DNA from 2 places in the Pseudomonas sp. NPDC089401 genome. Region 2 is predicted to be linked to the other one. Evidence: predicted binding sites of a transcription regulator. Region 2 holds the regulator's gene; the other holds the start of a gene.
The links. The regulator sigma-54, encoded in region 2, starts transcription at its own class of promoters, with help from an activator protein. The targets are predictions, from matches to a motif close to ANTGGCATNNANNTTGCTNT.
Positions count from the first base shown of each region.

Region 1: the regulator sigma-54 is predicted to act here: its motif matches at 2,822-2,841, upstream of nirB (nitrite reductase large subunit NirB).

Region 1 is NZ_JBIVIA010000001.1:107,971-113,348, reverse strand. It holds gene nirD (nitrite reductase small subunit NirD) at 1-147, opposite strand, end outside; gene nirB (nitrite reductase large subunit NirB) at 147-2,696, opposite strand; gene ACIP21_RS00520 (molybdopterin-dependent oxidoreductase) at 3,002-5,378, opposite strand, start outside.
Region 2 is NZ_JBIVIA010000007.1:198,595-203,972, forward strand. It holds gene lptA (lipopolysaccharide transport periplasmic protein LptA) at 1-509, shown strand, start outside; gene lptB (LPS export ABC transporter ATP-binding protein) at 510-1,235, shown strand; gene ACIP21_RS17555 (RNA polymerase factor sigma-54) at 1,409-2,902, shown strand; gene hpf (ribosome hibernation-promoting factor, HPF/YfiA family) at 2,981-3,289, shown strand; gene ptsN (PTS IIA-like nitrogen regulatory protein PtsN) at 3,302-3,766, shown strand; gene rapZ (RNase adapter RapZ) at 3,769-4,623, shown strand; gene ACIP21_RS17575 (HPr family phosphocarrier protein) at 4,644-4,916, shown strand; gene ACIP21_RS17580 (ZIP family metal transporter) at 5,071-5,378, opposite strand, start outside.

The sequences.
Region 1 (5,378 bases), on a different contig from region 2:
GCGATTGTCCAGCGCGTATACCCCCTGCCCCGGCAGGTAGAACAGCGCCACCTGGGCCCCGTCGAGCCAGACCACGACGCCGGAATCGGCCACCAGGTCGTCGGCGCGGCACACCGCTTGCCAGTTGGCAGCATTGGACAGGTTCATCACACAACCTCCTCGATGGTGGGTATCAGATGCAGGGGCGCCGCAGGCCGGCGCTGTTCGCGTTCACGCACGAAGTGCACGTCCGGGTCGGCGCGTCGGTCGTTGACGAAGGTACGGAAGCGCTTGAGCTTTTCCGGGTCGTTGAGGGCATTGGCCCACTCGCATTGGTACTGCTCGACCACATGCTGCATCTGCGCTTCCAGCTCCGCCGCCAGGCCCAGGCTGTCGTCGAGGACAACCTGCTTGAGGTAATCCAGGCCGCCATCGAGGCCTTCGCGCCACACCGAGGTGCGCTGCAGCTTGTCGGCGGTGCGGATGTAGAACATCAGCACGCGGTCGATCAAGCGCACCAAGGTCTCATCGTCCAGGTCGGTGGCGAACAGCTCGGCGTGCCGTGGACGCATGCCGCCGTTGCCGCAGACGTACAGGTTCCAGCCCTTGTCGGTGGCGATCACGCCAATGTCCTTGCTCTGCGCCTCGGCGCATTCGCGGGTGCAGCCGGACACCGCGAACTTGAGCTTGTGCGGGCTGCGCAGGCCCTTGTAGCGGTCTTCCAGGCGCAAGGCCATGGCGACGCTGTCCTGCACGCCGTAGCGGCACCAGGTGCTGCCGACACAGGACTTCACCGTGCGCGTCGACTTGCCGTAGGCATGGCCGGTCTCGAAGCCCGCCTCGATCAGCTCGCCCCAGATCAGCGGCAGCTCGTGCAGTTGGGCGCCGAACAGGTCGATGCGCTGGCCGCCGGTGATCTTGGTGTAGAGGTCGTACTTTTTCGCCACCTGGCCGATCACGATCAGCTTGTCGGGGGTGATCTCGCCGCCGGGAATGCGCGGTACCACCGAGTAGGTGCCGTTCTTCTGCATGTTGGCCATGAAGGTGTCGTTGGTGTCCTGCAGCGGCACCAGCGCCGGGTCCATGATCGGCTGGTTCCAGCACGAGGCGAGGATGTTGCCCACCGCCGGCTTGCAGATGTCGCAGCCGACCTGGCCCTTGCCATGGCGGGCGAGCAGGTCGTGGAAGGTGCGGATGCCTTCGACGCGAACCAGGCCGTAGAGCTCCTGGCGGGTGTAGGCGAAGTGCTCGCACAGGCTCTTGTCGACGGCCACGCCGCGGGCGCTCAGTTCGTGCTCGAACACCTGCTTGAGCAACGCCGCGCAGCCGCCACAGCCGGTGGCGGCCTTGGTGCAGCTTTTCACCGCAGCCAGGTCGCCGCAGCCGCTGTCGATGGCCGAACAGACTGCGCCCTTGCTGACGTTGTGGCACGAGCAGATGGTCGCGCTGTCGGGCAGGGCGTCGCCCCCCAGGGCCGGTGCACCGCCGCCCTGGGGCAGGATCAGCGCGGCCGGGTCGGCCGGCAGGGCGATGCGGTTCTGGGCGTATTGCAACAGGGTGTCGTAGTAGCTGTTGTCACCCACCAGCACCGCGCCGAGCACATGCTTGCCGCTGGCATCCACCACCAGCCGGCGGTAGGCGCTGTTGGCCTCGTCGATGAAACGGTAGCTGCGCGAGCCGGGGGTCGCGCCATGGGCGTCGCCGATGGAGCCGACGTCCACGCCCAGCAGCTTGAGCTTGGTCGACATGTCGGCGCCGCTGAACTCGCCAGCCGCCTCGCCCATCAGCAACGCTGCGAGGTTGCGCGCCATGCCGTAGCCCGGGGCGACCAAGCCGAACACACTGCCGTTCCACGAAGCGCACTCACCGACGGCGAAGATGCGCGGGTCGCTGCTGCGGCAATGGTTGTCGATCACCACGCCGCCGCGGGCGGCGATCTCCAGGCCGCTGGCCCGGCCCAGGGCATCCTGTGGGCGGATGCCGGCGGAGAACACGATCAGGTCGGTTTCCAGGTGCTCGCCACCGTCGAAGTTCATGCGGTAGCGGTAGGCTTCGCCAGTGCTGATCGACTGGGTGGCGCGCGACAGGTGCACGCCTACGCCGAGGGCTTCGATCTGCGCCCTGAGCGCGGCGCCACCCTCGCCGTCCAGCTGCACCGGCATCAGCCGCGGGGCGAATTCGACCACGTGCGCTTCCAGGCCCAGGGACTTGAGTGCATTGGCCGCTTCCAGGCCAAGCAGGCCACCGCCGACCACCACGCCACGGCGGGCGTCGGTGGCGGCGGCGCGGATCGCATCGAGGTCATCGAGGGTGCGGTAGACCAGCCGGGCATTGCCGCTCGAGCCTTCGATGGCAGGCACGAAGGGGTAGGAACCGGTGGCCAGGATCAGCTGGTCATAGCCGTAGCGGCCTTCGCCAGTCACGACTTCGCAGCGCTCGCGGTCGATCTGCAGCACGGCTTCGCCCAGGTGCAGGTGCACGCCGTTGTCGCCATAGAAGCCCTGCTCGCACAAGGCCAGGGTTTCGGCGCAGCTGCCGGCGAAGTATTCGGACAGGTGCACGCGGTCGTAGGCGCGTTGGCGCTCTTCGCCGAACACGTGCAGCTCGAAGCGCTCAAGGGCACCGCGCCCGACCAGTTGCTCGACGCAGTGGTGGCCGACCATGCCGTTGCCGACGATCACCAGTCGCTCTCGTTGCCCGCTCGCTGTTGCCTTCATAAGCCGATCCTCGATCAAAAAAAAGGCGCCTGGAGCCGAAGCTCCAGGCGCCTTTGCCTGTATTCATCACGGTGGGGGGCCCGGGTTGATCGCCGTTGACCAGGGGGCTTTGTTGTAGCAGGGGTAAAGCAGGGACTGTGCCAATGTGATTACCTGTGCCGGCCTCTTCGCGGGTGAACCCGCTCCCACAAAGGGCTGCACTGCTTTCGAACCTTGTACCCTGCCTGTGGGAGCGGGTTCACCCGCGAAGAGGCCGGCCCTGCCAGTGCACATTCCAGGTGCAAGGCTCCCCATCCTGGCGCACATCAATACACATCGCGCCGATAGCGCTTGGCCTTGCTCAACGCTTCGACATAGGCATCCGCATCCACCTGCCCATGCACGGCAACCACCTCACGCAACGCCGCATCCACATCCTTGGCCATGCGCTGCCCGTCGCCACACACATAGAAGTACGCCCCTGCCTCCAGCCACTGCCACAGCTGCGCGCCCTGCTCCAGCATGCGCTGCTGCACATACACCTTCTCGGCCTGGTCCCGCGAGAACGCCGTGTCCAGGCGCAGGTGCCCCGCGTGCTGCCAGGCCTGCAATTGCGCCTGGTAGTAGAAGTCGGTCGCCGCGTACTGCTCGCCGAAGAACAGCCAGTTGCCGCCCTTGGCCCCGCGCGCCGCGCGCTCTTCGAGGAAGGCGCGGAACGGCGCGATGCCGGTGCCGGGGCCGACCATGATGACCGGCAGGTCGTCGTCCTCGGGCAAGCGGAAGTGCTTCGACACCTGCGGGTAGATCGCCACCTTCAACGCCTGCGCCCGGTCGGCGAGAAAGCTGGAGCACACGCCTTTGCGCTGGCCATAGCGCACGGTGGACATCGTCAGGTGCACCTGGTCCGGATGGGCCAGCGGGCTGGAGCTGATCGAATACAAGCGCGGCTGCAAGGGCTTGAGCAGGTCCAGCCAGGCGGCCAGTGACAACTGCTGGGGGAAGGCGCGCAGCACATCGGCCAGCTGACGCCCCCATAACCAGCCCTGCAGCTCGGCCTTGCACTCGGCTTGCAGAAGACGCTGCAGGCCCGGCGCCTGAGCGCTGAGGGCTTGCAGCTGCTGCGGGGTGACCTTGGCGATTTCCAGGTGTTCCTCAAGCGCCGTTGCCAGGGTCATCGCGGGTTGCCCCTTCAGTTCGACCAATGCCTGGCCATCGAGCTGCATCAACCCCAGCAGTTCCTCGACCAGCGCCGGGCAGTTGCGCGGCCACACGCCAAGGGCATCGCCAGCGGCGTAGGTAAAGCCACTGCCGGTCAGGTCGAACACCAGCTGGCGGGTTTCCTTGCTTGCGCCAGGGCCGTTCAGCACGCGGTTTTCCAGCAAGGCGGCGGACCAGGGTTGCTGCTTGCTGAAGCCGCTTGCCGGTGCAGGCTCGCTGACTGGCTGCGGTGCCGCCGCGCCGCCCAGTTCGGCCAGCAATGCTTCCAGCCAGCCAGCGAATGCGTCGTCGAAGTCTGGCTCGCAATCAACCCGTGGCAGCAGGCGACGCCCCCCGAGTTCCGCCAGGCGCTGGTCGAGCTTGCGACCGAAGCCGCAGAACTGGTCGTAGCTGGAGTCGCCCAGGGCCAGCACGGCATAGGGCAGCCCGGCACACGGCGCACCCTCCTCGCCCTGCAGCGCCTGCCAGAATGCCGTGGCGCTGTCCGGTGCATCGCCGTCGCCGAAGGTGCTGGCGATCAGCAGCACGCTGGCGGCACCTTGCAACTGGCGCGGGGTCAGCGCCTCCATGCAGTCGAGCTGCACCTGCAGCCCGGCGCCGCGCAAGCGCTCCACGCAGCGTTCGGCCAGCGCTTCGCCGTTGCCGGTCTGCGAGGCCCACAGCACCTGATGCCGCGGTTGTCCGGCGACCTGCGCCGGAGCTGGCAAGCTGTCCAGGCCCAGCAGCTGGGACAGGGTCGCGCTCGGCATACGCGCAGGCTCCGCAGTGGCGGCGTTCAGCTCAAGGGCATCGATGCGTTCGCCGGCGACCCGCTCCAGGGCCACGGCGCAGTGCTTGAACGCCGGCTGCAGCGACAGCGGGTCGACCGCGTCGCAGGTCACGGCATTGATCGCCAGCTGCTCGCCGATCAGATCGTTCCAGTGGAACGGGGCGAAGCAATTGCCAGGCATCACCCGATCGCTGACGCGGGCCGGCAGCACGGCCTGGCCACGGCGCGAGCGGATGGCCACCTGGTCCTTGTCGGCGATGCCCAGGCGCGCGGCATCCTCGGGGTGGATTTCGACGAAGGGGCCTGGCTCCAGCTTGTTCAGCGCCGGCACCTTGCCGGTCTTGGTCAGGGTATGCCACTGGTGCTGCACGCGACCGGTGTTGAGCACCAGCGGGTAGTCGGCGTCGGGCAGTTCGGCGGCCGGCAGCCAGGGCCGGGCAAAAAAGCGCGCCTTGCCACTGGCAGTGGGGAAGGCCAGTTCGGGCAGCTTGCCCTCGGCATCGCGCAGCAGCTGCTGGCTCGCACCGTCGTTGCGGTAGCGCAACGGGCTGCGGTCGTCTCCCCGGCCTGGCGCGCAGGGCCACTGGTGCGGGCTGTCGCGCAGTTCGGGGTAGCCGATGCCGCGCAGGTCATAGCCCGTAGCCGGGTTCCAGAAGCGGCGGATCTCGTCGTACACCGCTTCGGCGTCGGGGTAGTCGAAGGCCTCGGCGTAGCCC
Region 2 (5,378 bases):
TCCCCCTTTTGCTCAGCCTGAGCGCGGCAGCACTGGGAAGCGCGAGCGCCTTCGCCCTGCCGAACGACCGTGACCAGCCGATTCGCATCCAGGCCGACAACGCGCACCTGGACGACAAGCAAGGCGTGGCCACCTACACCGGCGACGTGATCATCACCCAGGGCTCGATGATGATCAAAGGCAACACCGTGACCATGACCCGTGCCGCCAACGGCGACATCGACGTGGTGACCTCGGTGGGCAACCTGGCGTACTTCGAGCAACAGCAGAGCGCGGCCAAGCCCGACAAGATGAAAGGCTGGGCGGTGACCATCCAGTACCAGGCGCAGAAGGACATCGTCATTCTCACCGACCGCGCCAAGGTCGAGAACGAAGGCAACACCACCGAAGGCGAGAAGATCGTCTACAACACCAAGACCCAGGTGGCGACCGCCGGTCGTGGTGGCAACGTGACTCAGCCACGTCAGCGCATCGACATGGTGATCCAGCCGAAGAAGAAGGCCGAGTAAATGGCAACCCTCAAAGCCCAGCACCTGGCCAAGAGCTACAAGGGCCGCCAGGTCGTGCGTGACGTCAGCCTGTCGATCGACAGCGGCCAGATCGTCGGCCTGCTCGGCCCCAACGGCGCCGGCAAGACCACCTGCTTCTACATGATCGTCGGCCTGGTCCAGGCCGATCAGGGCCGCGTGCTGATCGACAACCTCGATGTCAGCCACCAGCCCATGCACGGTCGCGCCCGCGCCGGTATCGGCTACCTGCCGCAGGAAGCCTCGATCTTCCGCAAGCTGTCGGTGGCCGACAACATCATGGCCATCCTCGAGACCCGCAAGGACATCGACCGCGAAGGCCGGCGCAAGGAGCTGGAAAGCCTGCTGCAGGAGTTCCACATCAGCCACATCCGCGACAACCTCGGCATGAGCCTGTCCGGCGGCGAAAGACGCCGCGTGGAGATCGCCCGCGCCCTGGCGACCGCGCCCAAGTTCATCCTGCTGGACGAACCCTTTGCCGGTGTCGACCCGATTTCCGTGGGCGACATCAAGCAGATCATCCACCACCTCAAGGCCAAGGGCATCGGCGTGCTGATCACCGACCACAACGTCCGCGAGACCCTGGATATCTGCGAAACCGCCTACATCGTCAACGATGGCCAGCTGATCGCCGAAGGCGATTCCGAAACCATCCTGGCCAACGAACTGGTAAAAGAGGTTTACCTGGGCCACGAGTTCCGACTCTGACCCCGGGCCGCCTGGAGCACTGGCAAACGCTTCCCTTCGGGGCTTTAGTTGCTACAGTGCTCTAGGCAAACGCTACAATTTAAGGCATAAAACTTGCTTGAATTTGGCGCCCCGGCGCCCTCGTGTAGTGGATGGCGCATGCGCGCCGGCGAACAAGGTATTAAGCCCCAGCCATGAAACCATCGCTCGTCCTAAAAATGGGCCAGCAACTGACGATGACCCCGCAGTTGCAACAGGCCATCCGCCTACTTCAGCTCTCCACCCTGGACCTTCAACAGGAAATCCAGGAAGCGCTGGAGTCCAATCCGATGCTCGAACGTCAGGAAGACGGCGACGACTTCGACAACAGCGACCCGATGGCGGACAACGCCGAGAACAAGCCGGTCGCCGAAGTCCAGGACACCAGCTTCCAGGAAAGCACCGCCAGTGCCGAGAACCTGGAAGACGGTGAGTGGAACGAGCGAATCCCCAACGAGCTGCCGGTCGACACCGCCTGGGAAGACATCTACCAGACCAGCGCCAGCAGCCTGCCAAGCAACGATGACGACGAGTGGGACTTCACCACCCGTACCTCGGCCGGCGAAAGCCTGCAGAGCCACCTGCTCTGGCAGCTCAACCTGGCGCCGATGTCCGACACCGATCGCCTGATCGCCGTTACCCTGATCGACAGCATCAACGGCCAGGGCTACCTGGAAGACAGCCTCGAGGAAATCTGCGCCGGCTTCGATCCGGAGCTGGACATCGAGCTCGACGAGGTCGAGGCCGTGCTGCACCGCATCCAGCAGTTCGAGCCGGCCGGCGTCGGCGCTCGTACCCTGGGCGAATGCCTGCTGCTGCAGTTGCGCCAACTGCCTGCCGACATCCCGTGGATGAGCGAGGCGCAGCGCCTGGTCACCGACTTCATCGACCTGCTCGGCAGCCGCGACTACAGCCAGCTGATGCGCCGCATGAAGCTCAAGGAAGACGAGCTGCGCCAGGTCATCGAACTGGTGCAGAGCCTCAACCCGCGCCCAGGTTCGCAGATCGAGTCGAGCGAACCGGAATACGTGGTGCCGGACGTGATCGTGCGCAAGGACAGCGAGCGCTGGCTGGTCGAACTCAACCAGGAAGCGATCCCGCGCCTGCGGGTCAACCCGCAGTACGCCGGCTTCGTCCGCCGCGCCGACACCAGTGCCGACAACACCTTCATGCGCAACCAGCTGCAGGAAGCGCGCTGGTTCATCAAGAGCCTGCAAAGCCGCAACGAGACGCTGATGAAGGTCGCCACGCAGATCGTCGAACACCAGCGCGGCTTCCTCGACCACGGCGACGAGGCGATGAAGCCCCTGGTGCTGCACGACATCGCCGAAGCGGTGGGCATGCACGAGTCGACCATTTCGCGGGTCACCACGCAGAAATACATGCACACCCCGCGTGGCATCTACGAACTGAAATACTTTTTCTCCAGCCACGTCAGCACCGCCGAAGGCGGAGAGTGCTCGTCCACGGCGATCCGCGCGATCATCAAGAAACTGGTTGCGGCGGAAAATCAGAAAAAGCCATTGAGTGACAGCAAGATCGCTGGTTTACTGGAGGCACAAGGCATCCAGGTAGCCCGTCGCACCGTCGCCAAGTACCGCGAGTCCCTCGGCATCGCACCGTCGAGCGAGCGCAAGCGACTGATGTAGCCCCTGGATGTGCCACAGCGTTTGTGGGGCAGGTGCAACACCTGCCTCTTTATGCACGGGCAACAAAGGAGAAGCTGTATGCAAGTCAATATCAGTGGACAGCATGTAGAAGTCACCCAGCCACTGCGCGATTACGTGCTTGAAAAGCTCGCCCGCGTGGAAAGTCACTTCGACAAGATCACCAACGTGCAGGTCATCATGAAAGTCGAGAAGCTGCAGCAGAAGGTCGAAGCGACCCTGCAGATTCCAGGCGGTGAAGTGGTAGCCAATGCGGAACACGAAGACATGTATGCAGCGATCGACGCCTTGGCCGACAAGCTCGACCGCCAACTGAAAAAACACAAGGAAAAACAGCAAAGCCTGCTGCAAGGTGCAGCCGCCCGCTGACCCCTCTCATCCATGATCCGACTTGAAACCATCCTGACCCCCGGCCGTTCCCTGGTGAACGTGCCGGGCGGCAGCAAGAAGCGCGCCCTGGAAAAGGTCGCCACCCTGATTGCCGAACAAGTGCCCGAGCTTGAGATGCAAGACGTCTTCGAAAAGCTCATCGCCCGCGAAAAACTGGGTTCGACCGGTTTCGGCAATGGCATCGCCATTCCCCACTGCCGGCTCGAAGGCTGCGCCGCCCCGGTAAGCGCCCTGTTGCACCTGGATGCCCCGATCGACTACGACGCCATCGATGGCGCCCCGGTCGACCTGCTGTTCGTCCTCCTGGTGCCAGAAGCCGCCACCGATGCCCACCTTGAACTGCTGCGCCAGATCGCCAGCATGCTCGATCGCAAGGAGGTTCGTGATCGCCTGCGTGCCGCCGTAAGCAGCGAGGCCCTCTACCAGGTTGTCCTGGACGCACAGAACGAGCACTGAACATGCGCCTGATCATCGTCAGCGGCCGGTCCGGCTCCGGCAAGAGCACCGCCCTCGATGTACTGGAAGACAACGGCTATTACGTCATCGACAACCTGCCGGCCGGGCTGCTGCCGCAGCTGGCGGAAAATGCGCTGATCAATACCGAGCTTCAGCAACCGAAGGTGGCGGTCAGTATCGACGCACGCAACCTGCCAAGCCATCTGTCCCGCTTCCCCGAGCTGCTCGAGGAAGCCCGGGCACGGCACATCCAGTGTGACGTGCTGTACCTCGACGCCGACGAGGACACGCTGCTCAAGCGCTTCTCCGAAACCCGCAGGCGCCACCCGCTGACCAATGCCGAGCGCTCGCTGGCCGAGGCCATCCGCGTGGAAACCGAACTGCTGGGCCCGATCGCCGACCTCGCCGACCTCAAGGTCGACACCACCCGCCTGAACCTCTATCAACTGCGTGACACGCTCAAGCTGCGCCTGCTCAACCAACCCGAACCCGGCACGGCGTTCCTGGTCGAGTCGTTCGGTTTCAAGCGCGGCATGCCGGTCGACGCCGACCTGGTGTTCGATGTGCGTTGCCTGCCCAATCCTTACTGGAAGCCGGAGTTGCGCGAGCATTCGGGCCTGGAGCAACCGGTGATCGACTACCTGGCCGCACAGCCGGATGTCGAGGAGATGTTCAACGACATCTCCAGCTACCTGCTCAAATGGCTGCCCCGCTTCGCCGCCAGCAATCGCGCCTATGTCACCATCGCCATTGGCTGCACCGGCGGCCATCATCGCTCGGTATACATCACCGAGCGCCTGGGCCAGGTGTTGCAACAGTCGCTGAAAAACGTCCAGGTCCGCCACCGCGACCTCTAACCCACAGGATCCACCCCACGATGCCCGCCCGCGAAATCACCATCATCAACAAGCTGGGGCTGCATGCCCGGGCGGCAGCCAAGTTCGTCGGCGTGGCCGGGAAGTTCCCCTGCCAGGTCCGCGTCGGCCGCGCCCCCGACAAGATGGTGGACGGCAAGAGCATCATGGCGGTGATGATGCTGGCGGCGGGCAAAGGCACCCAGGTGCACCTGATGACCGAGGGCGAGCAGGATGACGACGCCCTGGAGGCGCTGGTGGCGCTGATCAACAACTATTTCGACGAAGGCGAGTAAGCCCAAAGACAGCGCGATTGTAGGAGCGGCCTCGTGTCGCGAAAGGGCTGCGAAGCAGCCCCAGCATTTCATTGCAGCTGCGGTCCGGGGCCGCTCTGCGGCCCTTTCGCGACACAAGGCCGCTCCTACAGAACCGCGTTACGAAGACGGGTTTTCAGGACATCGCCGTGTCCATCACCATCATCAGGCAGAAGCCGATGCACAGCCCCAGGCTGGCCAGGCGGTGATTGCCGTTGCTCCGCGACTCGGGAATGATTTCCTGCGTCACGACCAGCAACATCGCCCCCGCCGCGCAGGCCAGGCCCAGCGGCAACAGCAGTTCCGCCACATTCACCAGCCAGGCGCAGACCACCGCTGCGAGCGGCTCGACCAGCCCCGATGCGGCGCCGATCAGGAACGCCTTGAATCGCGGCATCCCCGCCCCCGCCAGGACCAGAGCGATCACCAGGCCTTCCGGTACAT